One region of the Nocardioides palaemonis genome, then DNA from elsewhere that is predicted to be linked to it. Evidence: predicted binding sites of a transcription regulator. Region 1 holds the regulator's gene; each other region holds the start of a gene.
What was found. Region 1 encodes LexA, which represses DNA repair genes until DNA is damaged. Its sites were predicted from a motif close to TCGAACANNTGTTCGA; they were not measured.
Positions count from the first base shown of each region.

Region 2: a site for LexA is predicted at 1,710-1,725, ahead of KDN32_RS07535 (DUF6504 family protein). Genes of this name have one in related genera too.
Region 3: a site for LexA is predicted at 4,330-4,345, ahead of imuA' (DnaE2-dependent mutagenesis accessory factor ImuA'). Genes of this name have one in related genera too.
Region 4: a site for LexA is predicted at 2,043-2,058, ahead of KDN32_RS05740 (HNH endonuclease signature motif containing protein). Genes of this name have one in related genera too.

Region 1 covers NZ_JAGVQR010000001.1:462,168-469,747, reverse strand. The annotation lists gene KDN32_RS02285 (hypothetical protein) at 1-1, opposite strand, end outside; gene KDN32_RS02280 (hypothetical protein) at 33-836, opposite strand; gene KDN32_RS02275 (hypothetical protein) at 833-1,357, opposite strand; gene KDN32_RS02270 (LysM peptidoglycan-binding domain-containing protein) at 1,715-2,068, opposite strand; gene KDN32_RS02265 (NAD(P)/FAD-dependent oxidoreductase) at 2,329-3,537, shown strand; gene KDN32_RS02260 (SDR family NAD(P)-dependent oxidoreductase) at 3,634-4,428, opposite strand; gene lexA (transcriptional repressor LexA) at 4,553-5,275, shown strand; gene KDN32_RS02250 (NAD(P)/FAD-dependent oxidoreductase) at 5,388-6,605, shown strand; gene KDN32_RS02245 (sulfotransferase family protein) at 6,898-7,580, shown strand, end outside.
Region 2 covers NZ_JAGVQR010000001.1:1,539,943-1,547,522, forward strand. The annotation lists gene KDN32_RS07520 (DUF4126 domain-containing protein) at 1-590, opposite strand, end outside; gene KDN32_RS07525 (YbaK/EbsC family protein) at 594-1,085, opposite strand; gene KDN32_RS07530 (hypothetical protein) at 1,144-1,647, shown strand; gene KDN32_RS07535 (DUF6504 family protein) at 1,805-2,140, shown strand; gene KDN32_RS07540 (SAV_6107 family HEPN domain-containing protein) at 2,151-2,576, shown strand; gene KDN32_RS07545 (class I SAM-dependent methyltransferase) at 2,661-3,398, shown strand; gene dinB (DNA polymerase IV) at 3,429-4,598, shown strand; gene KDN32_RS07555 (SCO2097 family morphological protein) at 4,696-5,139, shown strand; gene KDN32_RS07560 (transglutaminase TgpA family protein) at 5,337-7,580, opposite strand, start outside.
Region 3 covers NZ_JAGVQR010000001.1:2,400,487-2,408,066, forward strand. The annotation lists gene KDN32_RS11680 (ABC transporter permease) at 1-584, shown strand, start outside; gene KDN32_RS23325 (ATP-binding protein) at 596-2,317, opposite strand; gene KDN32_RS11690 (sensor histidine kinase) at 2,426-4,117, opposite strand; gene imuA' (DnaE2-dependent mutagenesis accessory factor ImuA') at 4,356-5,021, shown strand; gene KDN32_RS11700 (Y-family DNA polymerase) at 5,046-6,626, shown strand; gene KDN32_RS11705 (error-prone DNA polymerase) at 6,663-7,580, shown strand, end outside.
Region 4 covers NZ_JAGVQR010000001.1:1,170,132-1,177,711, reverse strand. The annotation lists gene KDN32_RS05745 (hypothetical protein) at 1-403, shown strand, start outside; gene KDN32_RS05740 (HNH endonuclease signature motif containing protein) at 591-1,829, opposite strand; gene KDN32_RS05735 (rhamnan synthesis F family protein) at 2,081-4,534, opposite strand; gene KDN32_RS05730 (hypothetical protein) at 4,531-5,073, opposite strand; gene KDN32_RS05725 (hypothetical protein) at 5,084-5,779, opposite strand; gene KDN32_RS05720 (hypothetical protein) at 5,776-6,618, opposite strand; gene KDN32_RS05715 (TIGR03960 family B12-binding radical SAM protein) at 6,690-7,580, opposite strand, start outside.

The DNA.
Region 1 (7,580 bases):
TGTGTCCCCCGAGAGTGAGTGAGAGTTGTCGATCAGCGAATGACGAGCTGCGGCAGTGCCTCGACGATGGCGAGGTCCTGGGTGGCGCCATCGACCCATATGGTCGATGGGATGGCCTCCGGCGGTCCCCCATTGACAGTGAAGCTGGCGTCGCCGTACTGCGTGTCCACGCTGACGACGACCTCATCCGTTCGGTCGTAGGCATGGGAGACGTCGAGGCTCGGGTACGGCGCGCCGGGACTCGAGGTCGTGATGGACGACCCGTCGCCGAAGTTCCAGCGATATGCGATCGGACGGGCGCTGACGACCACGCGCGCGCGGATTAGTTGGACGGGAATGCTGGAGACGTCCGTGTTGGTGGTAAAGAAGTTCGTCTTCAGATTGACCAGTGTCTTGCCGTTCTTGGGCTGGACAGTTAGTTCCGACGGCTTCCAGTCGAGGGCCTGGAACGCCTCAATCACGAGATCCCTGACCGGGGGCGGGTCGTCAACCTTCTCGACCTCGCCAGCAGCTAGACAGGCCGTCCCAACATTCTCGCCATCACGAAACAGCGTGTAGCGGGTTCCAGGCACACCGGCGGCAGTCGTGCAGTCATCTGGGTTGTAGCACAGTCCGTCTGGACGACGTCCTCCGTCCTTGCAGATCTGCACCACCGACCATTGCGCCATCGGGTAGTCCAGTTTCTGCCCCTCAATGTCGCCGGATGAGAAGTCGCAAGTTTCGGTGACTTCGCCGACTTCGGCCTGCACGCCGCAGTCAGCGAGCGCCGCCGAGGAAATCGTGACCAAGAAGCCAGCGACCACTGCAAGCAAGAGAACACGGAGCGCGCGGCTCACTGTGAGACCTCGGACTTGTGGGTGACGACCCACGAGGCGCCCTCACGCCTCAGGACCAGCCTGTGCGCCCCCGGCCCGCCATCGAACGTCTTGACCGGCCCCCGAGCAGATTCTTTGTACCTAGTGGGACTGGATCGCACGCGCACCATAAAGTCAGAACTCCGGCTCGAGCTCTCCTTGATTTCGAGAACCCGCCACCCATCCCACTCGATGAAGCCGCCGGCGGCGTACCACTTCTCCACCAGGTCGGCGAGGTCTACGCATGCCTCACAATCGGCGGACAACTGCCGATACTCGGCCGTCTCGCCCGTGTTCTCCATCTTCGCTTCAGTCGCGGCCCAACGCCGAATGAAGTCCTCTGCACTCTCCGCCTCCACCGTCTCGGACTCGGTCGGAGTCGGCGACGAGCTGCTCGTCTCCGGCATCTTCGGCGTCGGCTCGGCCTCAGGGTCGCCGTCGGAGCACCCGGCCAGGACCAGCGGGGCGATGACAGTCAGCGCGAGCGCGCGGCGTACGTGCATGGAATGCCTTCCCGAGACAACGTCAGCACGGTGAAGTTACCCATCTCGCTGCGGCTTGAACCAGCCTCGAGCTGCAATCTGTGGATAACTCGCCGCCGCCGCGATTCGCGGTAGCGGGGAAGGTCTTCGTGACATATGCCGAGCGATGTTCCCCACTGACTCTTCCCGGGCCCACGCCGCTCGGGTATCCGACGGCGTCGGATATGGCGGTCGCGTCGAGGTCTCGTGACAGGACTTCGTCCTTCCTCGACCAACAGAGCCAGAAATGCGCCGAGGGGCGGGCCGCCAGGCCCGCCCCTCGGTCTTCCCCTTGGTTCCACCAGCCGGGGTCGAAGCGACTGGTGGAGGCCTCACGCGTCAGTCGGAGACGACCGGGACGCGGAGCTTCTGGCCAGCGGCGAGGCTGGCGGACTCGAGGGCGTTGAGCCGCTCGATCTGGGTCATCGCGGCGCGCACGTCGCCGTCGACGGCGATGCCGGAGGCGATGTCCCAGAGGGTGTCGCCGGGGGCGACGGTGACGGTCTCGGTCGGGACCTGCTCGCCCGCCGAGTCGGTGCCGACGGCACCACCGGCGAGGGCGATCGCGACGACGAGGGTCACGAGGAGCGCGGTCAGGAAGACCACGAGCCGGCCGCGCCGCGTGAGGCGCACCGTGGAGCGGGCGCGGGCGGGAGCCGGGGTGAAGGCGGGGGAAAGGCTGAGGGTGCTCATGGTGGCCTCCTGGGGAAGATCAGCCGGGTCGGTGCGGACGAGGGAATGTCTAGTGATGACCACCGACAGTGGATCGGTGTCGAGCAGACGTTCGATCGAACACGTGTACGACGGTAGAGCACCTGTTCGAACGCGTCAAGCACCTGGACGAACAGATGTTCGACGCCATTCGTCCCGACATCGAGGGACCAACGCACCTGCCGGGGAGGGACGAGGGAGAGAAGCATCGAGGCAGGACGACACGAGAAGGAGACACGCCCATGTCCCGCAAGAAGGTCCTGGTCCTCGGAGGCAACTTCGGAGGTCTCAGCGCCGCGCTCACGGTCAAGCACGAGCTCGAGGGAGACGTCGACGTCACCGTCGTGTCGTCGTCCGACGAGTTCCTCTTCACGCCCTCCCTGATCTGGGTGCCGTTCGGCAAGCGCTCGCGCGCCGACATCACCTTCAAGGTCGGCCCCACGTTCGAGGAGCACGGCGTCGACTTCGTGCACGCCGAGGCCACCGAGATCGACCCGGTCGCCAAGCGGGTGCAGACCACCGCCGGCCCGCAGGACTACGACTACCTCGTCATCGCCACCGGCTACCGCAACCGCTTCGAGGTGATCCCCGGCCTCGGCCCCGACGGCAACGCCCACACCATCACCACGATGGAGGACGCGATCCACGCCGGTGAGGGCTGGACCCGGTTCAAGGACAACCCCGGCGACGTCGTCATCGGCGCCACCCAGGGCGCCGGCTGCTTCGGCGCGGCCTACGAGTTCCTCTTCAACACCTCCTACCAGCTGAAGAAGGCCGGCCTGAAGGACAAGGTCAAGCTCACCTACGTCAGCGCCGAGCCGTTCCTCGGCCACTTCGGCATCGGCGGGCTCCCCCACGGCGAGTCGCTGCTCGGGATGTTCCTCAAGAAGGAGGGCATCGAACCGGTCCTCAACACCGCGATGGACCACGTCGACGACGGCCGCCTCGTGCTCGCCGACGGACGGACGATCGACTTCGGCTACGCGATGATCGTGCCGCCGTTCTCCGGCCAGGACGTCGTCCAGAAGGCCGGTGAGCTGAGCGACGCCAACGGGTTCGTGACGGTCCGGGACACCTACCAGAGCGAGGCGTTCGACGACGTGTACGCGGTCGGCGTCGCCGCCGCGGTCGACGTCCCGTGGCAGACCCCGACCCCGGTCGGCATCCCGAAGACCGGCTTCCCGACCGAGCAGCAGGCCCACGTCGCGGCGCTCAACATCGCCGCCCAGGTCCGCGGCGAGGAGCCGAAGGAGCACAAGGCGTTCGGCGACATCCCGGCCGTCTGCGTCATGGACGCCGGCAACAACGGCGTCGTGATCCTGGCCGACAAGATGCTGCCGCCGCGCAAGCACGGGGTGCTGATCCCGGGCCCGCAGGCACACCTGATGAAGCTCGGCTTCGAGAAGTACTTCCTCTGGAAGATGCAGCACGGGCAGGTGCGCCTGCCCTGACCCGAGCGACCACGCCCGGTCGCGCACCGGGCACCGAGGGGACGGCCGTCCGGCCCAGAGGAGCCGGGGGCCGTCCGTAGGTTGCCCGGCGAAGAGTCAGCGCCGCCTCATCGCGCGGCGACCCTGCGCGGCGAACAGCCCGACGAGGTGCTGCGAGACGCCCGGGGCGAGCGCGGCGCTGCGCGCGACTCCCCCGCGCCAGCCCGGCACCGTACGCACCACCCGCCGCGAGCCGAGCAGCGCGACCGCCGCCTCGGCGACCTGCGACACGCTCAGGATCGCGCCACCGGAGTGCACCAGCTGGGCACCCATCCCGGCCGGGTCCTGCGCGGCGAGCATCGCGGTGTCGGCGCCGTCCGGGCACAGCGCGTGGACGCGTACGCCCCGCGGCGACTCGGCGTTGACCGACCCGCTGAGCGCCACCACTCCCGCCTTGGTGGCGCCGTAGACGGCGTAGCCCGGCGTGGGCGTGAGGCCGGCGAGCGACGCGACGTTGACCACGTCGCCGCCGCGCGGCCCGAACGCGTCCAGCGCCGCACGGGTCCCCCACATCGTGCCGAGCAGGTTGACCTCGACCAGCCGGCGCACCTGCTCGTCCGTCAGCGCCGCGAGGGTCCCGTCGTCGCCGACGCCGGCGTTGTTGAACCACGCCGCGAGCGGCGCGTGGCGCACCGCCTCGGCCGCGACCGCGCGGTGCGCGTCCGGGTCGCGTACGTCGTGGGCGAGGCCGGCGACCGCGCCGATCTCCGCGGCGGTCGCGGCGACCGCCTCGGCGTCGACATCGCTCACGACCACCCGGTGACCACGCGCGACCAGCAGCTCCGCGATGCCGCGCCCGATCCCACGCGCCCCACCCGTCACCACACAGCTCGTCGCCCCAGCACCCGTCATGGACGCGACGCTAGCGACACGCTGCTTCGAACAGGTGTTTGATCCACGGGTGCCGGGAGGTCTACGGTGGCCTCACCCGGTCCGGGCGGACGGAGCGGGGCACCATGCGGGAGGACTGAGCCAGATGGCCAAGCAGGACGACAAGAACGTCATCGAGATGCCCGACGGCCCGCCGGACGCCACCGGCCTGACCCCGCGCCAGCAGCGCGTGCTCGCCACCATCAAGGACTCGATCGAGACCAAGGGATACCCGCCCTCGATGCGCGAGATCGGCCAGGCGGTCGGCCTCACCTCGTCCTCCAGCGTCGCCCACCAGCTGCGCGTGCTCGAGGGCAAGGGCTTCCTCAAGCGCGACCCCAACCGGCCCCGCGCCCTCGAGGTGTTCCTGCCCGAGGTGATGGCGGCGCGCCGCTCGATCTCCAGCGCCGACGACTCGGGCGTCGACGAGACCGGCATCGGCGACGTCTCGCCGTCCGCGGTCAACATCCCCGTCGTCGGCCGGATCGCCGCCGGTGGCCCGATCCTCGCCGAGGAGCAGGTCACCGACGTCTTCCCGCTGCCCAAGCAGCTCGTCGGCGACGGCACCCTCTTCCTGCTCGAGGTCTCCGGCGACTCGATGGTCGACGCGGCCATCTGCAACGGCGACTACGTCGTGATCCGCCAGGAGCAGACCGCCAGCAACGGCCAGATCGTCGCCGCGATGATCGAGGGCGAGGCGACCGTCAAGACGTTCCAGCGCAAGGACGGCCACGTGTGGCTGCTCCCCCACAACACGGCGTACGACCCGATCCCGGGCGACAACGCCACCATCCTCGGCGTCGTCACCGCGGTGCTCCGCCGGGTCTGACCCTCCCCTGCGCACGGCCTCCGACGGCCCTCCACCCCACGGGGCGGAGGGCCGTTGAATGTCCACCACCGACGGGACACGATGGCGGGACAGCCAACCGTCGGGAGCGCGCATGAGCAACGTCCAGGAGTCCTACGACTACGTCATCGTCGGCGGAGGCGTCGCCGCCGCCAGCGCCGTGAAGGGGATCCGCTCGCAGGACTCCTCGGGCACGGTCGCGGTGCTCGGCTCCGAACCCCACGACCCGGTCTACCGCCCGGCGCTGTCGAAGGACCTCTGGCTCAAGGACGACGAGTCGCTCGAGGGCCAGTCGCTCGCCGGTGACCTCAACGACGACGACGGCGTCGACCTCGTCCTCGACACCACCGTCACCGAGATCGACCCGGCCGGCCACGCCGTACGCCTCGCCGACGGCACGTCGGTCGGCTACGGAAAGCTGCTGCTGGCCACGGGTGCCGAGCCCCGCACCCTCGGGCTCGGGGCCGGTCCGCGGGTCGTCTACTACCGCACGTCCGCCGACTACGAGCGGCTCCGCGCGCTCGCCACCTCCGGCAGCCACGTCGTGGTCGTCGGCGGCGGCTACATCGGCTCCGAGATCGCCGCTGCCCTCGTGCAGAACGACGTCGCGGTCACGCTGGTGCTCGACCTCGAGGACGTGCAGGAGCAGATGTTCCCCCGCGCGCTCGCCGCGAGCCTCACCAAGGACTTCGCCGAGCACGGCGTGACGATCGTCCACGGGTCGGTCAGCACCGGCGAGGAGACCGGCGACGGCGTCCGGATCCGCCTCGACGACGGCACCGACGTGGTCGCCGACGCGGCCGTGATCGGGGTCGGCGTCCAGCCGCGCACCGGGCTCGCCGAGGCCGCCGGCCTCGAGGTCGACAACGGCGTCGTGGTCGACGACCGCCTGCGCACCAGCGTCGAGGACGTGTACGCCGCGGGCGACGTCGCGTCCTACCCCGACGCCCTGCTCGGCCGCCGCCGCGTCGAGCACGTCGACCAGGCCGAGAAGTCCGGCGCGCACGCCGGCAAGGTGATGGCCGGCGCCGACGAGGCCTACGACTACACGCCGATCTTCTGGTCCGACCTCTTCGACGCCGGCTACGAGGCCGTCGGCGAGACGAAGTCGGACCTCGACATGGTCGAGGACTGGAAGGACGGCGAGCTCGGCACCGGCGTCGTCTACTACCTCAAGTCCGGCTCCGTGCGCGGCGTGCTGCTCTGGAACGTCTGGGACAGCACCGACAAGGCCCGCGAGGTGATCGCGGAGACCAAGGACGCGCCGCTGGAAGACCCGGAGAGCCTGCGGGGACGGATCTCCTTCGGCTGAGGCGCCGCTCGTCGCTGGTCGAGGAAGGCGCCCTGGCGCCTGTCACGAGACCCGGTCACGCGACGGGGTCTCGTGACACGACTTCGTCGTTCCTCGACCAGCGAGGTCTCGGTGGTTGAGGTGCGAGCGGAGCGAGCCTCGAGACCACGGACGGGTGACGGGTGACGCAGGTTTCGAGGCTCGTCGCTGGCGCTCCTCGCACCTCAACCAACGAGGCTTCGGTGGTTGAGGTGCGAGCGGAGCGAGCCTCGAAACCACGGACGGCAGTCCGGGCACGTGTAGCCTCGCGGCGATGTCCGAGCACCCCGGCGCCGCGCCGTCCCCCGAGGTCTTCCACACCCGAGCGGGCAACCGGCGCCGCCTGACGCAGGCGGCCGAGGCGGAGGTCGAGCGGCTCGCGGCGGCTGGCGAGACATCTGCCTGGCTCAGCCCGCTGGCGTACAACCTCACGGTGAGCCACAGCCACCGGTTCGTGTGGTTCCGGGTGGCGAAGGTCGCGACGCGCACCATCCGCCACCACTGCGAGAGCCACGGCGTGACGATGGACGTCGACCACGCGATGCGGGTGCGCTACCCGCTGGCGTCGTTCGCCGACTACTTCGCCTTCGCGTTCGTCCGCGACCCGCTCGACCGGTTCGTCTCCGCGTGGCGCGACAAGGTCGTGGCCAACAACTACTACCGCTTCGACGAGCAGACCCACGCGCGGATGCAGGCGATCGAGGAGTTCGCCCGGTGGACCGCCACCCACGACCTCTCCGCCGTGCCCGGCACCGACCAGCACCTCACCCTGCAGAGCCGGATGATCGACCTCAACCGGGTCGACTTCGTCGGGCGCCTCGAGACCTTCGACCGCGACTTCGCCGAGGTGTGCGAGCGGATCGGGGCGCCGGCGGTGCCGAGCGCGCCGCAGAACCAGACCGCGCCCGGCGGGCAGGACCGCCGGGCGTCCGACGAGCTCAGGGAGCTGGTGAGCCA
Region 2 (7,580 bases), 1.1 Mb from region 1:
CAGCCGACCGGCTGCGCCGGTGCGCGACGCCTCCACCGGCGCCAGCCGCGCCGGACCAGCCGCCCGAGGACCAGGAGCAGCACCAGGCCCAGCAGGAGCAGCACGCCGGCGATCGCCGCCGCCGCGCGTGGGTGCTCCAGGGAGAACCAGACCACCGCGAGCACCGCGGCGTCCTCGGCGAGGCTCGCGAACACGTTGGTGACCGGCTCCAGCGAGGAGTTGAGGGCCAGCCGGCCGCCCGCCTTGGCCAGGTGGCTCAGCAGCGCGGTGCCACCTCCCACCACGCCACCGACCGCCTGCTCGAGGGTGTCGGCCTCGCCGGCGAGCAGGACGCCGATGACGGCACCGGCGGTGGGGCGGATCGCGGTGGAGACGACGTCCCAGGTGGAGTCGACGTAGGGGATCTTGTCCGCGACGAACTCCATCGCGTAGAGGAAGGTCGCGAGGGCGAGCACGTCCCACCGGCCCAGGACGTCCGGGATCGCCTCCGACCCGCCGAACCGGTCGGCGAGGCCGAGGACCAGCACGACGAGGTACGCGTTGACGCCGCTGGCCCAGCCGCTGGAGAAGGTGAGCGCGAGGGCGTCCACGCCTCAGTCCTCCGCGGCCGGCGGCTCGACGTCGACCTCGGCCGCACCGGTCATCGCGACGAGCTCGTCGTAGGTCGTGGAGAAGACCGCGGCCGGGTGCCCGGCTGCCGCCCACACGACCGGGTGCTGCCGCAGCCACGGGTCGATCCAGGTGGGGACCGGCGCCGGGTGGTCGATCGGGGAGACCCCGCCGATGACCTGGCCGGTGTGCTCGCGCACGAACTCGGGCGACGCGCGGCGCAGCCGTTCGACGCCGATGCGCTGCGCGACCGCGGCGGTGTCGACGCGGTGCGCCCCCGAGGTGAGGATCAGCACCGGCTCGCCCCCGGCGTCGAAGAGCAGGCTGTTGGCGATGGCGCCGACCTCACACCCCAGCGCCGCCGCGGCGAGTGCCGCGGTGTGGGCGCTGTCGGGCAGGATGACCACGTCGCCCGTGCCGCCGCGTCGGGTGTGCTCGCCTCGAAATGAGGTGATGGATGCGTGCTCGCTCGACATGATGCGAGCCTAGCGACGAGCGACGACGAGTCGTACGACGATTTCAAGGGGTGTGTGGATGGCGCGCGAGGTGCCGGGTTCCGTGGTCAACAGCGTGCGGCTGCTCGGGCTGATCGTGGCCACGGCCGGGGTGATCACGCTGCTCACCTGGCTGATGCGCGACGACGTGATCCTCGGGTGGGCCGAGGGCAACCCGTCGGCCCAGGACATCCTGGCCCAGGGCGGCATCGAGCAGCTGCGCGAGAGCCCGATCGTCCCGGGCTTCGTCGCCATCTCGCTCGTCGCCTTCGTCGGCTTCGCGCTGCTGTCGCTCGTGCTCGGGTCGTTCTTCCTCGGCGGGCACGGCTGGGCCCGCTTCGTCCTGACGGCGACGGTCGGCGTGGGGGTGCTCGTGGGCGCCGTCGCGCTCGACTCGCACCTGCCGACGATCTTCGTCGTCCTGGCCGCGCTCGTCATCGTCGAGGGCCTGGCGCTGGCCGTCCTGCTCTGGCGCCGCGACACCACGGCCTACCTCCGCGGCGAGCTCACCGGCGACCTCCACGGCGACCTCCGCGGCAGCTGACGCCCGCGCGCCCGGTCCGTCCTTGACGGGCTGTCGGTGGTGGGGTCTATCGTTCTCGGTGTTCGAACATCCGTTCGATGCGATCCGGGTGGCGGTGACCTCGACCCCACCGTCACCCGGGTCGGCCCGGGGTCGACCGAGGTGTCGAGGAGGCGCGATGAGGCAGTACGACGACCCCGTCGAGGTGCGACGGGGCGAGGCGGAGGACCCCGAGCAGTTCCTGTGGCGGGGACGCCTGTGGAAGGTGCGCGCGGTGGTCGCGCACTGGGTGGAGACCGGACCGTGGCGGCAGCCCGCCCCGCCGGGCCACGCGGTCGCCGGGGTCGGCACCGCCCGGTCCGCGGCGCGCGAGCTGTGGCGGGTCGAGGCGGGTCGGGGGATGCCGTCCGGCGTCCGGCTCGTCGACGGCGCGGAGCCGGCGGGTCACGGTGTGTTCGACCTGTCCTTCGACGGCACCGACGGGCGCTGGCAGCTCGTCGGGTGCCAGGACTGAGGTGGTGACCGTGGCGACCGCACCCCTGGGGCCGACCTCGGCGGCGACCCTGCCGGCCAGCTCCCACACCTACCTCGCCCGCTCCGCGACCTCGCTGAGCGACGCGATCACGGCCCGTGACGTCCCCACCCGCTACGCCTGCGCCCACGTCGCGGCCCTGTGCGCGGCCGCGGCCCTGCTCGCGGCGCGCGCCCGGCCCGCGCCGCGCGGGCGCCGGCAGAAGAACGCCTGGGTGCTGCTGTGCGAGGTCGCCCCCGAGCTCACCGAGTGGGCGACGTTCTTCGCCGCCGGCGCGGCCAAGCGCGCGGCTGCCGAGGCGGGGTCGACGCGTGCGGTCACCGAGCGCGAGGCCGACGACCTGGTGCGCGACGCCGACCGCTTCCTCGCGGTCGTCGAGCAGTCGCTGGGCCTGGTCCCGCACGCCAGCGTCGCCTGAGCGCCGAGCCGGGGAGCGAGCCGGGATGGAGCCGGGGATGAAGCCCGCCGGGCCCGCCGCGCCGCACGCACTAGGGTTGCCCGCATGCAGCAGCCCTCCGCGAGCGAGCGTCGCCAGTCCGTCCGCACCGGCGTGGTCTGGGACGGCGTACGCACCTTGCTGGAGACCGACCCGACGCTGCGCGAGCAGCAGGCCCGCATCGTCGACGTCGGCGGCGGCACCGGCGGGTTCGCCGTCCCGCTGGCCGAGCTCGGCCACCGGGTGCAGGTCATCGACCCCAGCCCGGACGCCCTCGCCTCCCTCGACCGCCGGGCCCGCGAGCGCGGCGTCGCCGACCGGGTCACCGGCCAGCAGGGCGACCTGTCCGACCTCGCCGACCTGGTCGACGAGGCCGACCTGGTGCTGTGCCACGGCGTGCTCGAGATGGTCGAGGACCCCGCGGCGTCGCTCGCGGCGATCGGCGGGGTGCTGCGCCCCGGCGGACACCTCAGCCTCGTCGTGGCCCAGCGCCACGCGGCCGTCGTCGCGCGCGCCATGGCGGGTCACTTCCAGGCTGCCCGCGAGCTGCTCGACGGTGGTCCCGCCGCGGGCCGCGGCGGCCGGCGGTTCACCCACGACGAGGTGGACGACCTGCTCCGCGGCGCCGGGCTCGACCCGACGACGGTCCACGGCGTCCGGGTCTTCGCCGACCTGGCGCCGGGCAGCCTCCTCGACCTCGAGCCCGGCGCGACGGCGGCCCTCGTCGAGCTCGAGCGGTCGGTGGCGACCCGCCCGGAGTACCGTCCGCTCGCGGCCCAGCTCCACGTGCTCGCCCGACGCTGACCCTGCCGCCCCGTCGTCCGGGGGCGTGCGGTGACCGACACCCCGCTGCTGCACGTCGACATGGACGCCTTCTTCGCCTCCGTGGCGCTGCGGGAGCGGCCGGACCTGGTCGACGAGCCGGTGGTCGTCGGTGGCAGCGGGCGCGGGGTCGTGCTGGCCGCCAACTACGTCGCACGCCGCTACGGCATCCGCTCGGCGCTGCCGATGGGCCGGGTGCGGGCGCTGTGCCCGCACGTCACGGTCCTGCCGCCGGACTACGACAGCTTCACCAGGGTGTCGGCCTCGGTGATGGAGACCTTCCGTGAGGTGACCCCCCTCGTCGAGGCGTTCTCGCTGGACGAGGCGTTCCTCGACGTCCGGGGCTCCACGCGCCGGCTCGGACCACCGGAGGTGATCGCCGAGCGGCTGCGCGCCACGATCCACGACGAGCAGGGCATCACCTGCTCGGTCGGGGTGGCCGGGTCGGTGTCGGTCGCCAAGGTCGCGAGCCGGCGCGCGAAGCCCGACGGGGTGCTGGTGGTCCGACCCGACGAGGTCGCCTCGTTCCTCCACCCGCTCGACGTCGGCGAGCTCTACGGTGTGGGCGAGAAGACCCGCGCGATGCTCCACCGCCGCGGCCTGGTGACCGTCGCCGACCTCGCCCGACTGCCGGTGGCCGAGCTGCAGCAGGCCGTCGGCCGACACCTCGGCCAGCACCTCCACCACCTCGCGTGGGGCACCGATCGCACCGACCTGGTGCCGCGGGCGGTCCACCAGGAGCCCGACCGGTCGATGGGTGCCGACGAGACCTTCGCGAGCGACTCCGACGACCGGGAGGTGATCGTCCGCGAGCTGCTGCGGCTCTCCGCGCGGGTGGCCGCCCGGATGCGTGCGGCGGGGGTCGCCGGTCGCACCGTCACGCTCAAGGTGCGCTTCTCCGACTTCACCACGATCACCCGCTCGCGCACCCTGCCCGACGTCACCGACGTGACGGTCGAGGTGCACCGCGTGGTCGTCCGGCTCTTCGACGCGCTCGACCTGCACCGCACCCGCGTCAGGTTGGTGGGCGTCCGGGTCGAGGGGCTGGTGCCGCGCGCGAGCGTCCAGCGCCAGCTCGTCCTGGGCGAGCCCGCCCACGGCTGGGAGGACGCCGACCGGGCGGTGGACCGGGCGACCCGGCGCTTCGGGTCGTCCGCGGTGCGTCCGGCGCGGCTGGTGTGAGCCCGGCCCGGCCGAATCCGGTCCGTGATTTTTCGGGGACGCCTACCGTAGCGACAGGACCGTGCCTAGACTTGCTGGCAGAAGGTGAGGAGGAACCGTGGAGCTCTCCGAGGAAGAACTGCGACTGCTCGAGCAGATGGAGCGCGCCCTCGTCGAGGAGGACCCCAAGTTCGCCTCCACCCTGCGCGGCACGTCGTTCCAGCGCACCGCCCGCCGACGGATGATCCTCGGTGGCGTGATCCTCGCCCTCGGCATCGGCCTGCTGGTGCTGGCCGTGCTGCTCGATCTGTCCGCCGTGCTGCAGACGGTCATCGGCGTCGCCGGCTTCGTCGTGATGCTCGGGGGTGCGGTCCTCGCGCTCACGTCCGCGCGGTCGCCCGCCGCACCGGCCAAGGTGCGCTCATCCGGCCGTTCCGGCCTCGGCGTCGTCGACGGCGGTCGCATGCACCGCCCGCACCGTCCCGGTCGCCAGCGCAACGGCAGCCCCTTCATGGAGCGCGTCGAGGAGCGGTGGCGCCGCCGCCGCGAGCGCGGCCTCTGATCATCGCCCGCTGACCGCCACGCGCGGTCACCGGTCACGGTCTCCGTGGCGACCGTGAGTCGGTCGCGCAGTCCCGGTGACGCCCGGTGAGCCCCACGACAAGATCGTGCAGTCCTGGTGCCGCCGGGTGACCCCGGGTCTCCACGATCCGGCTGGAGTCCCCGGCCATCCGGGGACTCCCAGCGGCCGCGCCTCCCTCAGCCGACCAGCTCGTCGACGGTCTGCGCGGCCTGCGCGTCGGGGCCCGCGTCGCCGCTCCGCGGTCGCGAGCGCCACGTCGTACGCCGTCCGACGACCGAGGCCGGCCACCAGGCGGCCCGTCGCACCTCGCGCGGGGTGACGCCGGCGGCCAGGGACTCCTCGACCAGCTCGGCGTCGGCGCGGAAGACCTCCGCGGTGTAGGCCTCGGGGTCGCGGGCATAGCGACTGCGCTCGAGCGCCGCGACCAACCGGTCGAGGGCCTGCGCCGCCTCCGGCGCCTGGTCGCGTCCGCGACGGGGGCGGTCGGGTCGGTCCCGGCCGGCGACGGGGCGGCCCAGCAGCCGGCCGAGCCACTCGCCCGTGCGCCGGGGGCTGCGACCCGGCGGCCAGGCGTGGCCGAGGTCGCGCGTGACGTCCTGGAGCTCGCGCCACAGGTCCTCGATGTCGCCTCCGAGCCGACGGCGACGCCGCGCAGCGCGCACCAGCCGGGGGCTCGCCAGGAGGGCGCCGAGCGCGACCACGCCGAGCAGCCCGGCGAGGACCGGCACCCACGGGATGCTCGAGCCCTCCTCGTCGGCGGTGCCGGAGTCTGCGCTCGGCGACTCGCCGCGGTCGGGCAGCAGCTCGGTCGAGCGGGACGCGCTGGGGCTCGGCGACTCGGGCACCGGCGCGAACTCCGCGGTGGTGTAGCCGGGCACCTGGCCGGCGCGCGCCTGGGGCGTCGGCTCGAACCGGACCCAGCCGGAGCCCGGGAAGTAGAGCTCGGGCCAGGCGTGCAGGTCGTGGGAGGAGAACTCCCACGAGCCGTTGGTGGCCCGCTCGGGCGTCAGGAACCCGACCGCCACCCGGCTCGGGATGCCGAGCACGCGCGCCATGATCGCCATGGACGCGGCGAACTGCTCGCAGTAGCCCACCCGGTCGTCGAGGAACGCCAGCAGGTCGGCGCCGCCGCTGCCGGCCGACTCGACCTGCCCCTTGTCGTAGCGGAAGCCGCCGTCCTCGCGGAACCAGCGCTGCAGGACCTGGGCCTTCTGGAAGCGGGTGGGGGCATCCGCGGTGACGCTCGCGGCGAGGCGGCGGATCTCGTTGTTGAGGGTCGGCGGGACGTCGGTGTAGTAGCCCGGGACCGACCCGGCACCCGAGACCGCGACGTTCATCGCCTGCTCGTCGTAGTCGAGCTCCACGCCGGTGAAGTCATAGCTGGTGTCCGCCGTGGTGACGTCGCGGGCGGCGATGAAGTCGCGCGTGTTGAGGTCGTAGCGCCAGTCCGTGCCGGCGGAGATCCGCGTCACCTGCTCGGTCGTGGGCAGCCAGGTGGAGCTGAAGTCGGGGCCGACCCGGACGTCGTACTTGAACTCCTTGCGCGGCACGGACACCGCGACGCCGTCGAGCGGCGGCAGGGTCCCGGTCGCGGTCTGGGTCGGGGGGATCTCGCGGTCGCCCGACGTCCACGCCTCGCCGTTGAACCGGGTGAGCACCGACATGCGCAGGTAGCTGGGTCGGGGCCCCGGGGTGGTGACCCACAGCAGCGGGATGTCCTTGCCCTGGCTCAGGTTGCGCCGCAGGTCGACCATCGGGTCCTTGACCTGCACCTCGCGGGTCCCGGGCCCGTTGCCGTCGAAGACCGACATGCTCATCGTCGGCACCACGACCGGGACGACCACGGCGAGGGCGATGGCGGCGCTGCCGAGCCCGACGGCGGTGTTGCTGATCGCCCCGGTGCGCACCGAGAACGCGCCGCGCTCGCCGTCCGGGGCCCGGCCCCAGCTCGCGACGTGGTCGCTGTGCTGGATGAAGACCAGGGTGAGGAACAGCGCGGAGACGCCCGCGAAGAGCCACCACGACACGGCCTCGCCGGTGACGGCGACGGGCAGCGTGTACGCCGCCAGCAGCACCAGGCCAGCGACCGGCGCCCGGCGCAGCGTGCAGGCGAGCACGTCGACGGCCAGGAGGACCAGCGTGCCGCCGATCAGCAGCAGCGGGTGGACCGGCGGGACGCCCGGCTGCACCGGGGCGGCGTACTGCCGCGAGCTCTCCAGCGCGCTCTGGAGCGCGGCCACGAAGGCGTCGACGTTGCCGGGGGTCGGCAGCGGCGAGCCGGTGGTGGTGCCGAGCACCAGCAGGGCGCCGACGACGAGCTGGCCCAGCACGACGACGGCCACCGGGATGCGGCTCCACCGCGCGACGGCGCCGCCGCCGGCCAGCACGACACCGATGAACAGCAGCGGGAAGCCGACCTC
Region 3 (7,580 bases), 1.9 Mb from region 1:
TCCTCACGATCCCGTGGACCGTGGTGGCCTTCCTCGCCCTGATGCTGCTCACCGCGTCGTGGACCGCCGCCGGTCGGCTGCACGAGCTGTGGCGCGGTCGACGCGCAGCGGTGGCCGGCGTGCTGGCGGGTGCGTCCATCGCGTTGGCGATGATCCTGGCGCTCCGGCTCGTCGACCCCGAGCCGCGCTACCTCGTGGCGGTGGCCGGCATCGTCATCGGCAACGCCATGTCGGCGGCCACGCTCTCGGGACGCAACTTCCTGCGGGCGCTGCGCCACCGCCACGACGAGGTCGAGGCGTGGCTCTCGCTGGGAGCGACTCCGTCGCAGGCCCACCTCGAGATCGGTCGCGAGTCCGTGCGGGAGTCGCTGCTGCCCAACCTCGACCAGACCCGCTCCACCGGGCTGGTCACCCTCCCCGGCGCCTTCGTCGGCGCGCTCTTCGGCGGCGCCAGCCCTGCCGTCGCCGCGCAGTTCCAGCTCGTCGTCCTGGCCGGCATCGCGCTGGCCATGGTGGTGACGGGCGTGGTCGTGACCCGGCTGCTGGGGCGCTCGCCGTACGTCCTCGCGGCCGACGAGGCCTGAGCAGCCGCGTCTCAGCCCAGGGCGGCGACCCCCGAGCGCCTCAGGGCGACCGAGACCTCGAGCGTGCTGCCCGTGCCGACCGCGCTGCGCACCTCGATCGCGCCTCCCATCGCCTCCACCAGGCGACGCGAGATGGTCAGCCCGAGGCCGGACCCCTCGTAGGGTCGGGTGGGCGACCCGTCGGCCTGGGTGAAGGACTCGAAGACCGCGGCCAACCGGTCAGAGGGGATGCCGACCCCGGTGTCGGTCACGCTGAACAGCACCCGCGTCCCTCCGGTCGTGGGCTCCGTGCCCACGGTGGCGACCCGCAGCCCCACGCTCCCCGACGGTGTGAACTTCACGGCGTTGTCGAGCAGGTTGCCCAGCACCTGTTGCAGGCGCAGCGCATCGCCCACGACGCCGGACGGGACGTCGGCGTCGCGGTGCCACTCCAGCCGCAGGCCGGCCCGGTCCGCGACCGGCCGGTAGACGTCGAGCAGCTCGTCCAGCACCCGGTGCAGGTCGAAGGGGCGGGAGTCCAGCTCGAGGCGGCCGGCCTCGATGGCCGAGAAGTCGAGGACGTCCTCGACCAGCCCGCGCAGCCGCGTCGTCGCCCGCCTCATCCGGTCGACGAGGAAGGTCTGCTCGTCGTCGAGGTCGCCCTCCTCCAGCATCTCCATCGCGCCGACCAGGGTCGTCAGCGGGGTGCGGATCTCGTGGCTCATCGTCGCGACGAACATCGACTTGGCGCGCGACGCGTCGAGCGCTGCGTCCCTGGCCGCGACCAGCTCCCGCACGTGCCGCTCCTCCGAGCGCATCAGGCGCGCGGTGCGCACGAAGGCCAGGGCGAGCAGGGCTGTCGAACCCGTCGCCAGCACCCAGGGGTCCCCGCCAGCGCCGTCGAGGTGGGCGACCACCTCGAGCGCCGGAGGTACGGCGAGCGGGGCGATCGCGATCAGCAGCGAGACCCGCCACCGGTGCCGGACGTCCTCCTCGGCGGCCGGTCCGTCCTCCAGCCGCACCCGCCACACCGCGCGAGCCAGCAGCACGGGCGCGACCATCCAACCCAGCTCGATCAGCAGCAGGGCGGCGGGGTGATGCGCGACGAGCGTCGCCGTGTCGGAGAGCAGCCAGACGCCGACCCCGAGCGCGAATCCGGGGTCGAGGGCGCGCCGGCCACGCCCGCTCAGCAGCACGCGGGCCACGATGGCGAGCAGGACGGCGTCCAGGACCGGGTAGGCGGACCACACCACCTTGGCGAGCGTGCTGAGGCCGTCCTGGGCCAGGATCGACCCGATCGCGAGGTGCCAGAAGACCAGCACGCTCACCACCACGACGGTCAGGGCGTCCACGAGGAACCCCGCGTCGGGGCGGCCACCTGGCCGGCTGCGCGCCAGCACCACCCACACCGCACCGCACAGGGCGACGTAGCTCGCGAACCACGCGGGGTCGGCGACCGAGACGTTGGTGGGCCGGCCGAGGAAGTCGAGCAGGTCCCAGAGCAGGTCGCCGAGCGCGGTCAGTGACACGCCGAGGGCGATCAGCCGCGGCACCAGCCTCGAGCCGCGCGGCGCACGCTCGGCGCCCACCCAGGCGGCGATGCTGGCGCCGACGAGGACCCCGTCGTAGCTGAGCCGGTCGAGCCAGTAGCCGTCGTTGACGGCGTAGACGACCATCGCGACGAGCAGGGCGAGCGCCGCTGCTGCCTCGCCGCGGGACACGGCGACGCGATCGAAGACGCTCCCGCGCACCACGCCACCCCCTTGTCCCGGAACCGACGGTCCCACGCCACGACTGTGCCGCGTGAGGCTTCGTGCGGCACAGGGTCCAACGTCCTCAGCAGGTGGCCCGAACGGGCCAGCTCAGCCGCGCGCAGCGACCCCGGTGCGCTGCAGTGGCACCGAGACCTCGAACGTGCTGCCCTCGCCGACTGCGCTGCGCACCTCGACGGTGCCGCCCATCGCCTCGACGAGGCGTCGGCAGATGGTCAGCCCCAGCCCGGAGCCCTCGTAGGGGCGGGTGGACGACCCGTCCACCTGGGTGAACGACTCGAAGACGGCAGCGCGCCGGTCGGCCGGGATGCCGATCCCCGTGTCGGTCACGCTGAAGAGCACGCGCGTCACCCCGCTCGCCGGGTCCGTGCCGAGGGTGGCGACCCGCAGCCCCACGCTCCCCGACGGCGTGAACTTCACGGCGTTGTCGAGCAGGTTGCCCAGCACCTGCTGCAGGCGCAACGTGTCTCCGGCCACGTCCGCCGGGACGTCGGCGTCGCGGTGCCACACCAGCCGGAGACCGGCCCGGCTCGCGACCGGCTGGTAGACGTCGAGCAGCTCGTCCAGCACCCGGTGCAGGTCGAAGGGGCGGGGGTCCAGCTCGAGGCGGCCGGCCTCGATGGCGGAGAAGTCGAGGACGTCCTCGACCAGCCCGCGCAGCCGCGTGGTCGCACGCCCCATCCGGTCGACCAGGAACGCCTGGTCGTCGTCGAGGTCGCCCTCCTCCAGCATCTCCATGGATCCGACGAGCGAGGTCAGCGGCGTGCGGATCTCATGGCTCATCGTCGCCACGAACATCGACTTCGCGCGCGACGCCTCCAGCGCCGCGTCCCGCGCCGCCTCCAGCTCGCGCACGTGTCGCTCCTCCGAACGCATCAGGCGTGCGGTGCGCACGAAGGCCAGCGCCAGCAGGCTCGCCGAACCCGATGCGAAGGGCCACGGCTGGCCGGCGCCGTCGCGCAGGTGGCTCGCGAGCTCGAGGAGCGGGGGGACGCTGAGGGGGGCGATGGCGATCACCAGGGCTGCCCTCCACCCGTGGCCGCGGGCCTGGGCGGGCGTGGCACCCGTCGGCTTCCGCCATGCCGCGCCGGCGAGGAGCACCGGCGCCAGCATCCAGCCGGCGTCGATGGCCAGCTGCGCCGTCCCCTCGTAGGCGAGCACCAGGGGGCCGGTGTCCGACAGCAGCCAGAGCACGACGCCGGCTGCGAACCACACGTCGATCGCCTCCCGTGCCCGGGCGCTCGTGAGTGCGCGCACCACCAGGGCGAGCAGCACGGCGTCCACGATCGGGTAGGCCGACCACACGACCTTGGCGAGGGCGGTGAGGTCGTCCTGCTTCAGGATCGAGGTGACGGAGAGCTGCCAGAACACCAGCACGCTCACGACCACGATCGTCGCGGCGTCGACGAGGAAGTCGACGTCGGGGCGACCTCCCGGACGGCTGCGAGCGAGCACCACGCCGACCGCCGCGATCAGGGCGACGTAGCTGGAGAACCAGGCGGGATCGGCCAGCGAGACGTCGGTGGAGTAGCCGAGGAAGTCGAGCAGGTCCCAGAGCAGGTCGCCGAGCGTGGACAGGGTCACTCCGAGGGCCACGAGGGACGGGACCAGGCGTGCGCCGCGACTCGCCCGGGACACACCGATCCAGGCGCCGAGGGACGCCGCGACGAGGGTGCCGTCGTAGCAGAGCCGGTCGACGAGGTAGGAGTCGTTGACCGCGTACACGGCCAGCACCAGCACCAGTGCGAGGCCGACGACGACCTGGAGCCGACTCACCTGCATGCCACCCCGTCCGTCAGGACACCCGGCGACGTCCCCACCCATGGCACCCCCTCGTGTCCCTCGGTGGACAGACCGTCCCACAGGACGTCCACACCACGTGCACGTAAGGTCCAGACAGGACCAGATGTCCGCGTCGGGTGGCACCCCCGAGCCATCCGTCATGGTCCGTTCGTGTCGTTGCTGCCCCGTGCCAGCACACCCGCTTGACTGGTTCGAACGCCTGTTCGATGATGGAGCCATGTCCTCCGCCCGCTCGATCACGACGCTCGACCCGTCGCGATCGGTGGTCGAGCAGCTGCGCGAGCGGGTGGCCGCGATGGAGCGCAAGCCGGCGGGAGAACCGGTCGCGACCCTACCCGGGCTGGCCGACGCGGTGCCGCTGCGCGCGGGGGCGACCTACTCCGTCGACTCCGCCTCGCTCGGTCTCGCGCTGGCCGCCGGGGCGTCGCGTGCCGGCGAGTGGGTCGGCTTCGCCGGCTGCGCCGACTTCGGCGCCGAGGCGGCGGTCGAGCTGGGCGTCGAGCTCGCCCGCACGGTCCTGGTGCCCGATCCCGGTGACCACTGGCTCGAGGTGACCGCGGCCCTCGTCGACGTGCTCCGCGTCGTCGTGCTCCGACCGCCCGGCCGGGTCGACGAGCGCACCGCCGGCCTCCTCGAGTCGCGGCTGCGGACCCGGTCGTCGGTGCTCGTCGTGCGCGGCGCCTGGCCGCGCGTCGAGGCGCGGCTGAGCACCGAGCGGTCGAGCTGGTTCGGCCCCACCTCGGGGCCGGGCGTGCTGCGTGAGCGCCGTGCCCGGGTGCTGGTCCACCGTGGCGCCCGTCCTCCCCAGCCGCTCGACCTGACCTGGCCCGGGGTGCACCGCCTCGACGCACCGGTGCGCGAGGTCCGTCGTGCCTCGGGGTGAGGCCACCACCAGCAGGGGCGTGCGATGCGGGTGATGGTGGTGTGGTGCCCCGACTGGTCGGTGGTCGCCGCCCTCGACGAGGCAGGGCGCTCGCTGCGCGCGCCCGCAGCCGTGCTCGCCGCCAACGTGGTGGAGGTCTGCAACGGCCCGGCCCGTGCGGAGGGCGTACGTCGTGGCCACCGCCGCCGCGACGCCCAGTCGCGCTGCCCCGAGCTGCTGCTCCTGCCCGCCAACCCCGACCGCGACGCGCGCGCCTTCGAGCCGGTGCTGGCCACCGTCGAGGACCTGCGGCCGGGGGTCGCGGCCCTGCGGCCCGGTCTGCTCGCCGTCCGGGCACCCGGCAGCTGGTACGGCTCGGAGACCGACGCCGCCGCGACCACGTGCCAGGCGATCGTCGAGACCGGCGTCTGGGACGTGCGCATCGGCATCGCCGACGACCTGTTCACCGCCGAGCAGGCGGCCCGGACAGCAGACGTCCAGTCGTGGTCGGTCGTCCCGGACGGCGGCTCGGCGGCGTTCCTGCGCGGGCTGCCCGTCCAGGTCCTGCAGGACGACGGACCGCGGGGTCGCGAGCTCGTCGGGCTGCTGCAGCGCCTCGGCCTGCGCACGCTCGGCGACCTCGCCGACCTGCCCGGCGACGCCGTGGAGCACCGCCTCGGTGCCTACGGCGCCACGGTTCGGCGCCGGGCGCGCGGCGAGGACCGAGCCCTCTTCGCCGCCCGCACTCCCCCACCCGACCTGGAGGCGGAGGTGCCGTTCGAGCCGCCTCTGGAGTCGGTCGAGGCGATCACCTTCAGCGTCCGCACGACGACCGAGCGGTTCGTCGAGCAGCTCGCCCGCCACCAGCTCGTCGCCACCGCGGTGCGGGTCGAGGCGTGGGCGGACGGCGTCGTCTGCTCCTCGCGCGCGTGGCTGCACCCGCGCCACTTCACCGCGCGCGACCTCGTCGACCGGGTCCACTGGCAGCTGCAGTCGGCCGGCACGGTCGAGGGGTCGGTCGGCGCGCTCCGGGCGCGCAAGGACTCCGGGGCGGTCCGGGCGCCGGTCGAGCGGGTGCGGTTCGTCCCCGAGGTCGTGGAGCCGGCCGCGGCCCACGGGGAGGCGCTCTGGGGCACCGCGTCCGACGACCTGGTCGAGCGCGGCGTGGCCCGCGTGCAGGGCATGGTCGGCTTCGAGTCGGTGCGCCGGCCCGTCCTCCAGGGCGGACGCAGCCCCGCCGCCCGGCAGGCGCTGGTGCCGTGGGGCGAGCGTCCCGTCGACCTGCGTCCTCTCGACCGGCCGTGGCCGGGCAGGGTGCCGGGACCGGCGCCGGTCCGGGTGTTCGCCGCTCCCCCGGCCGCCGAGGTCGTGGACGACGCCGGCCACCTCGTCGCCGTCACCGACCGCGGCGTGGTCAGCGGCGAGCCGCGCCGCTTCCGCGTCGCCGGCGGCGTCCTGCCCTGGCAGCCGGTGACGGCCTGGGCGGGCCCGTGGCCCACCGACGAGGGGTGGTGGTCCGGCGGCGCCGGACCGACCGCACGGTTCCAGGTCGTCGGTGCCGACGGCCGCGCCTGGCTGCTCGTCCGCTCGCCGGAGGGCTGGTCCCTGGAGGCGGCCTATGACTGAGCCGACGCCGGGGCAGACCGTGGGCGAGGAGGGCTGATGGGCTGGAACAACCCCGCCATGCACTGGAAGGAGCTCGAGCGCCGGCTCAGCGGGCTCCCCGGCGCCGACGACGCCCCCGTCTCGCGACGCAAGCGCGCAGCTGTCGAGCCGCCGCGCATCGAGCGGCCCGCCCGGGTCACGCCCTACGCCGAGCTGCACTGCCACAGCCACTTCAGCTTCCTCGACGGAGCGAGCTCGCCCGCCGAGCTGGTCGAGGAGGCGGTCCGGCTCGGCCTGCACGCCCTGGCGATCACCGACCACGACGGCTTCCACGGTGCCCCGATGCTCGCCGAGGCGGCGGCCGCCCACGGCCTCCCCACGGTCTACGGCGCCGAGCTGTCGCTCGGGCTCAGCGGCCCGCAGAACGGCGTTCCCGACCCCGAGGGCAGCCACCTGCTGGTGCTGGCCCGCGGCGTCGAGGGCTACCACCGGCTCGCGGCCGCGATGACCGACGCGCACCTGCGCGGCGACGAGAAGGGCCGCCCGGTCTACGACCTCGACGAGCTCGGCGAGCAGGGCCGCGGCCACTGGGTGGTCCTCACCGGCTGCCGCAAGGGTCTGGTGCGACAGGCGCTCGCCGCGGGCGGCGAGGCCGCGGCCTCGGAGGCGCTCGACCGGCTCACCTCCCTCTTCGGCCTGCGCGACGTGCTGGTCGAGCTCTCGCCGCGCCCCGGCGCCGACGCGACCAACGACGTCCTGGCCCGGCTCGCCGGCGTCCATGGCCTCGACCTCGTGGCGGCCGGCAACGTCCACCACGCCACCCCGCAGCGCCACCGGCTCGCCTCGGCGATGGCGGCCGTCCGGGCCCGCCGCAGCCTCGCCGACATGGACGGCTGGCTCGACCTCGGCGGCTCGTCCCACCTGCGCAGCGGCGCGGAGACGGCGGCCGCCCTGGCCGCCCACCCCGACGCGGTG
Region 4 (7,580 bases), 710 kb from region 1:
GGAGGAGGCGGGCACGTCGGTGCACGACTTCATGGAGTCGACGAGTGAGGTGAACACGCTTGCCCTGTCCGACATCTACGATCACGACGTCTCCGGAGTGGTGATCGTGTGCGCGTACACCGGGGCCAAGGCAATCAGAGACGAGCTCGGGTTCAGGTGGCGCGGCGCCGCAGGGCTGGCCGACAAGTTGGACAGCACTGACACCCACCAAGCCATCATCGCCGTGCACGAGGATGACGTCGTGGAGTCAGAGGTCGTCCCCATCGACGTCCTGCACCTGTGCGACATGGACCTGTCCTATCCCGCAACCATCGACGCCGGCACGACCCTGCGGATCGCATGGTCCTCAGTTCCCTGGTCGGACGGCACGGAGAAGCGAATCCCGGTGGCGAGCATCCAGTGAGCGCCCGACCGGAGCGGCCCTTGCCGCCTGTGCCCTAGGGTCCTTCCGTCGATTGCCACGGGGAATGCCAAGGGGAACCGACTGGGCGAGCCCTCGCAGGGCGCGCACGTGGTGGCTGCGCGGCCTTTCCGGACCTTCAGGGATCCTGACATCGGCATGAGCGGATGTTCCTCGGTCACCGTCCCCGTCACGTCCGCATCACGAAGGTGACCTGGTTGTCGGCGTGAATGGTCTTGGCGTAACGCGGGTCGTGGGCCAGGCGGTGGTGGCGCGGACACAACAACCGGCCGTTGACCAGGTCGGTGGCGCCGCCGTTGGACCAGGGGTCGTCGTGGTGGGCCTGACACCCCGCCGCGGTCGTCTCACACCCCCGCGTGGTGCAGCCGCCGTCGCGCAGACCCAACGCGATGCGCTGCGCCTTCGAGAACAGCCGCCGCGACCTTCCCAGGTCCAGGAGCTGCCCGTCACCGCCGAGGACCACCGGGATGATGCCGGCCTCGCACGACAGCCGACGTGCCTGCGCCGCGGACATCCGCGACCCGTCGTCTAACAGCACGGCCGCGTGCTCGCCCAGCAGTTGCTCCAGCGTCATCGTCACCACCACGGTCGCGTTCACGCCCGCGGTCTGCGGGGACGCGTCGGTCGGGTAGCGCTCGACGTACTCCACGAACGCCTCACCCATCCGCCGCCGCGACGGCTTCCACACCCCCGCCTCGTCCCGCAGGTCCGCCTCGGTGTGGCGGGCCGGGTTCGCGAGAGCCAGCAGGATCCGGCGCAGGATCGCCCCCACGTGAGACGGGACCGTGAACCGGCCGTGGCAACGCCCCTCACCGTCATCGGACATCGAGAACGACACCGACTCCTCCGCCCGACGCTCCTCGGCTTCGAGGGCGTCGGCCTCGGCGGACTCCCCCACCTCCGGGGCGACCACGTCCAGGATCCGCTTCCCGATCTGCCGCAACCCCTTCGCGTCATGCTCACGCGCGTAGGCCAGTAGCCGCGACTCTGCCTCCGCGCGCACGGCGTCGTCCACCCGGGAGGGGAGGGCGTCGACCGCGTCGACGATCGCTCGTGCCTGCTCCGAGCGCAGCGTGCCGTCCGCGAGCTGACGCCCGACCTCCGGGTGCGCCTCCAACGCCCGCCCCAACGCCAGGTCCCGCCGCGACTCCCGCCGCGTCACCCGCGTCTCACGCGCCAGCCACGCCGTCGCGTCCCGCGACCCCTCCACCGCACCCAGATCGTCCGAGGCCGCCAGCACCCGCGCCAGCAGACCGTCCAGCTGAGAACGCGCCGCCGCCAGCTCCACCAGCGCCGCCCGCTTGTCGGCCACCGACATGAACACCGGCTCCACCGACACCACGCTCTTCAAGGAGGAGCGCAGGTCGCCGGCGCACCCCACGACAGGATGCTGTAGATCCTGATCCATCGGGGCCACCTCCTCGCACGCACGTCACTGACATCCGCCCGGGTCCGGGGCGAAGCGGTGAGGCATGGGGTGGCACCACTAGCCAGGTCGTCACCCGAGAGCCGTCAGGCGTCCCGCGAGCACCAACACGGGTTCTATGAGTGACTGACCCGATCCCGGGAACTCCGTCACCTCAGACGAGAGAACCGTTCCGGACCGGCGTGCTACGCACGATCGTACACCTGTTCGAATCAGATGACAAGAGGTCCTCCTCAGCTCCGCGCGAGCTCGCGCTCCCGCACCTGCCGCACGAACCGACGCGCAGCCCCGCCGTCCAGCGGGAACGTGCCGGCCGGGAGGTCGGACGAGGCGGACCACCCGGCGTCGGCCGCGGCACCGAGCCGCTCGAGGAGGTCGTCGAGGCTGCACCCGGCAGCGCGTACGAGGTGGGCGCACCCGGCGGCGCGGGCGTCGAGCGCCAGCGCGGTCGTGTCGGCGACCACCACCGACGCGGCGCGCAGCACGACGGCCTCGGACACGACCGAGCGGTCGCCGAGCCCGAGGGGTGCCACCGGCGCGAAGCGACGGGTGAGCCCGCCGGCCGCGTCGGGACGCGCCTCGCGGACGCCCAGCACCGCACCGGCGCCGCTCGCCCAGTCGTGCAGGCGCAGGACGTCGTCCGCCGACCAGGCGGCGGCCGACCCGGTGACCAGCACGAGCGCGCGGCCGTCGAGCCGCTCCCGGAGCGCGGCCTCGGCTGCGGCGAGGTCGGCCGGCAGCACCGCGTCGGGCAGCAGCAGGTCGTGGCGGGGCAGGCCGGACAGCCAGACGTCGTCCTCGCCCAGCGCGGGGTTCGCGACGCGGCGGCTCGCGGCCTCGAACCGCGACGCGACCGCGACCGCGTCGACCGCCCCGAGGTCCGGGGCGGGGCGGGCGTCGTCGAAGGGCGCGCCGACGTGGAGGATCCGGTGCCGCGCGGGCAGCGGGGCGTGCGGGAGCGCCGCGTCGAGCGGGTCGGCGACGACCACGACGCCGCAGCGCACGAGCGTCTCCTGCCCCTCGAGGGTGGCGACCGGGACGACCGTGACGCCCTCGCCGGCGACGTCGTCGAGCAGCGGGCGGGTGCGGCTCAGCACGACCTTCCGGATGCTCGGGTCGTCGCGCACGGCCTCCAGGACCGCGCGGACGCCCGGGTCGAGCCGGCCGCTCGGCCCGGCGGCGAAGGCCCACCAGTGGCTGAACGACGGCGTCTCCCGGTCCATCCGGCGGAACGGGTGCCCGGCGAGCGCGGAGGTCCGCACGGTGCGGCGCCCGGTGGACTCGTCGAGCACCACGTCGTAGGCGTCGTGGATCCGCGCAGGGTCGGTGACCCGCGCGATGTTGGCGGCCATCTCGTCGGTGCGCGCGGTCGGCGCCAGGGCCGCGATCCGCTCGCGCCACTCCCCCACGCCGGGCGCGCGGCGCGGGTTCTCGCCGAGGAAGTTGCGCTTGGCGAGCGGGAAGCCCTGCCCCAGGAGGTCGAAGACGTGGCGCGAGTAGAGCGGGTGGAACGGCTGGAGGTCCGGCAGCCAGGTGTCGAAGTCGAACCCGGCGTCCGTGAGGTGGCGGCTGAGCCCGACCTCGTACTTGTGCACGACGAGGCCCTTCGCCTCCTGCGGCACGACGGTGTCGAGGCGCCAGCGGAAGCCGGGGTCGGTCGTCACCGGACGGCGGAAGGCGAGGAAGTACGAGCTGAGGTGGAGGTAGCGCACGTCGCTGAAGTGGCGCTGCCCCACGAACCGCCGCTTCGCCTCGGCGAGCGGGATCGGCGAGTCGTCGCGGAAGTAGTTCTCGTCGTGCTCCATCGACGTGGCCTGCAGGCTCCACCAGTCGCACGCGCGGGCGTCCATGGTCGCGAAGACCTCGTCGAGCGGGTGCACGAGGAAGCACGAGTCGTTGGCCAGCAGCAGCTCGTCGTAGGTGTCGACGACGTCCCAGCCGACGAGGTCGCGCGCGAGCATCGAGAACGACCCGAAGTCGTAGCCGCCGTGGGGCACGCTCCACGCCCCGACCGTGACGTCGGCGAGCCGGTCGAGCTGGCCGGGCTCGAGGACGCCGTCGGCGAGGTAGTAGACGTCGGCGTGGCGGGAGAGCTCGCGCAGGTAGGTCACGACGTAGTCGTCGACGAGCCCGTCCTGGTCGTAGGCCGCGAACAGGCAGATCCGACGGGGCGAGCCGTCGAGCGGCGTGGTCGGACGTGCCGGCACCGTCGGCGGCACCGGCGGCAGTCCCTCGTGGCGGCCCACCAGCAGCCAGTGGAGCAGCGGGTCGACGCCGTCCTGCGTGGGGTCGAGGTGGTCGGCCCAGTAGCTCCACAGGTCGAAGCGGGGGCTGGGATTCTGCAGCAGCCGCCAGCCGGACTCGACGTGGTGGCGGTACGGGTCGGTGCCGCGCTTGAGCCGGTGGCGCACGGCGTACTCGTCGGCGTCGAGGTAGCCGCTGGCCGCGACGACGGCGCGCGCTGCGGCCAGGGAGGCACGCTCCGCGACGGACCCGGAGGCGTCGGGGGCCTCGGGCAGCCCCTCGCGCAGCGCCTGCTCGACGAGCGCGGCGGCGGCCTCCGGCCCCTCGGCGGCGGCCTTGCGCCAGCGGCGCACGAACACCGACCAGCGGGCCTCGAAGTCGGCGAGGCGGTCGCGCCGCTCCTGCAGGCGCGCGTCGAGCCCGGGCGTCGACGCGCCGGTCACCGGCTGGCCGGGGGGTAGGAGTCGGCGCCCTCGGCCTCGTCGGAGGCGAGGAAGTGCACCAGCGGGTTGACCCGCTCGACGATCACCTCGGGGTGGTCGAGGACGTACTGCGCGATGTCGAAGGACTCGCTCGGCTTGCGGAACGGGTGGTCCCAGTGGCGCAGGAAGTGGACGCCGGGGTCCTCACCGCGGCGGGCGACGTCGAGGTGGGTGCGCAGGTAGAAGGCGGCGTCGAAGAGCGGCGACTGGCGGATCAGCTCGAGCTGGCCGGCCTCCTCGGCGCTGACCGACGTCGAGCCGCGCCGCCACCACGAGCGCTCCCCCGCGCCGGCCACCGCGGTCTCGACCCGCAGCCGCTCGGCGAGCAGCTCGGACAGCACGTCGGCGGCCTTGGCAGCCCGGTCGCGCGACCTGCGCAGCCGGGCCTCCCGCTCGCCCCACGTCTCCTGGTCGGCGCGCGCCGCGGCGAGCTCGCGTCGCAGCAGGTCCACCTCGTCGCGCAGGTTCTCGCGCACGGTCTCGGGGTCGGGCTCGCTCACGCGCCGCACTCTATCGACCCGGCACGACGGCGCTGCGGCCCTGCCACGCGCCGTGCTCGGACAGCGGGCGGAAGCGGTAGGTCGCGAACTCGTGGTGGAAGTCGCGCCGCTCGCGCTCGGCCATCGCCGACGCGTGGCGGGCCGGCTGGGCGACCTGCGAGCGACCGTGCACCATCGCCTCCATCTCCCGCACGGTGCGCCAGACCGAGAAGGTCGAGATCGTGCGGGGCGGGCGGACTGCCGCGAGGGCAAGCGTCACCCCGGGGTGGTCGCGCACCAGCCGCTCGACCGGCTTGCCGTGCCGCAGGAACCGCGGCACCTCCGGCAGCCGCATCCGCGCCAGCGTCACCGCCACCACCGGCTCGTCCTGGTCCCACGCGCCGGCGCGCACCGGCAGCCCCGGCAGCGCGGCGAGGGTCGACCACCGGCGCAGGAACTCCAGGCGTACGTGCCAGCCGTCCGCGAGCCGCCGCCCGACAGGGTCGCGGTCGAGGAAGGCGTCGAGGGCGTTCTCGTCGCGCCACTGGGCGAAGACCGCCAGCCGCCGCAGCTGGAGCCGATCGGGCGACACCGTCGGCGCACCGAGCCGCATCAGCGACAGGCACTCGGCGTGGTCGAGGCCGTCCGACGCGAGACCGGAGCCGAGCAGCGCCCGCGCCCCGACGTGCGCCGGCACCTCGGCGAGGTGGAAGGAGTGGAGGGTCACCGGGCGCGGTCCAGCCGGTAGTGCAGGCGGACCGCCGACGCGCCCCAGAGCCGGAGCTCGTGGTCGGTGCGCAGCACCCCGTGGTCGTCGAGAAAGACGTGGAACGTCTCGTGCAGCGGCACCCGTGCGGCGTGGGTGCCGCCGCCGTCGCGGACGACGACGTACGCCCCGTCGTCACCGAACCGGCCGGACGGCGACTCGAGCAGGAGGCCACCGTCGTCGGTGACCGTCGGGCGCAGGAACACCTGCACGTTGCCGGACTCGAGCGGGAAGGCGACGTGCACGCTCGGTCCGTCGGAGCCGGGCACGGCGCCCGCGGAGTAGGCCCCGCTGAAGACCGGCCGTCCGTCGGCGCGCAGCGTACGCGTCCAGGCGGCGGCGACCTGGGCGCCGGTCGCGTCACGGATCGGCGTGATCCGGCTGTCCATCCCGCGCGCCACGTCGAGCGGGCGCATCGGCAGCGCGAGCTGCTCCACCCGACGGCCCCAGACGCGCGACACCACCTCGCCGCCGGGCCAGAACAGCGGCGACCAGCCGGTCCACACCTCCATCTGCCACGCGGACGTGTGCTCGTAGAAGTCGCGGACCTCGGGTCGCAGCCGGGACGCGTCGAAGCCGGGGCCGTCCAGCAGGGACATCGACGGCAGCAGGCCCGCGCCCTCCTCGACGACGGCGGGCGGTCCACCGTGCCGCGCCGCCTCCGCGTCGACCCAGTCCGCGGCGACCCGCGACGACCCGCTCATCGGGGCGTCGAGCCAGTGCTCGGCACCGGCGAGGTCGACCGGTCGCCCGGTCAGCCGCCAGAACTTCCGGGTCCCTAGGTCGAGGAGGTGCAGCACGAGCGGCGACTATGCCACGGCGGACGCTGCGGCACCGGCGTTCGCGCCGGGCACCAGCCGGTCAGGCGCTGTCAGACCACTGACAGCGGGAGCAGCTTCTGGCCGGTCGGGCCGACCTGGATCTCCGTGCCCATCTCCGGGCAGACGCCGCAGTCGTAGCAGGGCGTCCAGCGGCAGTCCTCGATCTCGATGTCGGCGCCGTCGGCGGCCGCGAGGGCGTCCTCCCAGTCACCCCACAGCCAGTCCTTGTCGAGGCCGGAGTCGAGGTGCTCCCAGGGCAGCACCTCGTCGTAGTCGCGCTCGCGGGTGGTGTACCAGTCGACGTCGACGCCGCTGCCGGCCAGCCCGCGCTCGGCGGACTCCATCCAGCGGTCGTAGGAGAAGTGCTCGCTCCAGCCGTCGAAGCGGCCGCCGTCGCGCCAGACCTCCTCGATGACCCGGCCGACGCGGCGGTCGCCGCGCGACAGCAGTCCCTCGACGATGCCGGGCTTGCCGTCGTGGTAGCGGAAGCCGATCGCACGGGCGTACTTCTTGTCCTGGCGCACGACCTCGCGCAGCTGGCGCAGCCGCTCGTCGGTGGCCTCGTGGTCGAGCTGGGGCGCCCACTGGAACGGCGTGTGCGGCTTGGGCACGAAGCCGCCGATCGAGACCGTGCAGCGGATGTCGTTGCGGCCCGAGACCTCGCGACCGGTGGCGATCACGCGCTTGGCGAGGTCGGCGATGGCCAGCACGTCCTCGTCGGTCTCCTGCGGCAGGCCGCACATGAAGTAGAGCTTGACCTGGCGCCAGCCGTGGGAGTAGGCCGCCGCGACCGTGCGGATCAGGTCCTCCTCGCTGACCATCTTGTTGATGACCTTGCGCATCCGCTCCGAGCCGCCCTCGGGGGCGAACGTCAGGCCGGAGCGGCGGCCGTTGCGGGAGAACTCGTTGGCGAGGGTGATGTTGAAGGCGTCGACGCGCGT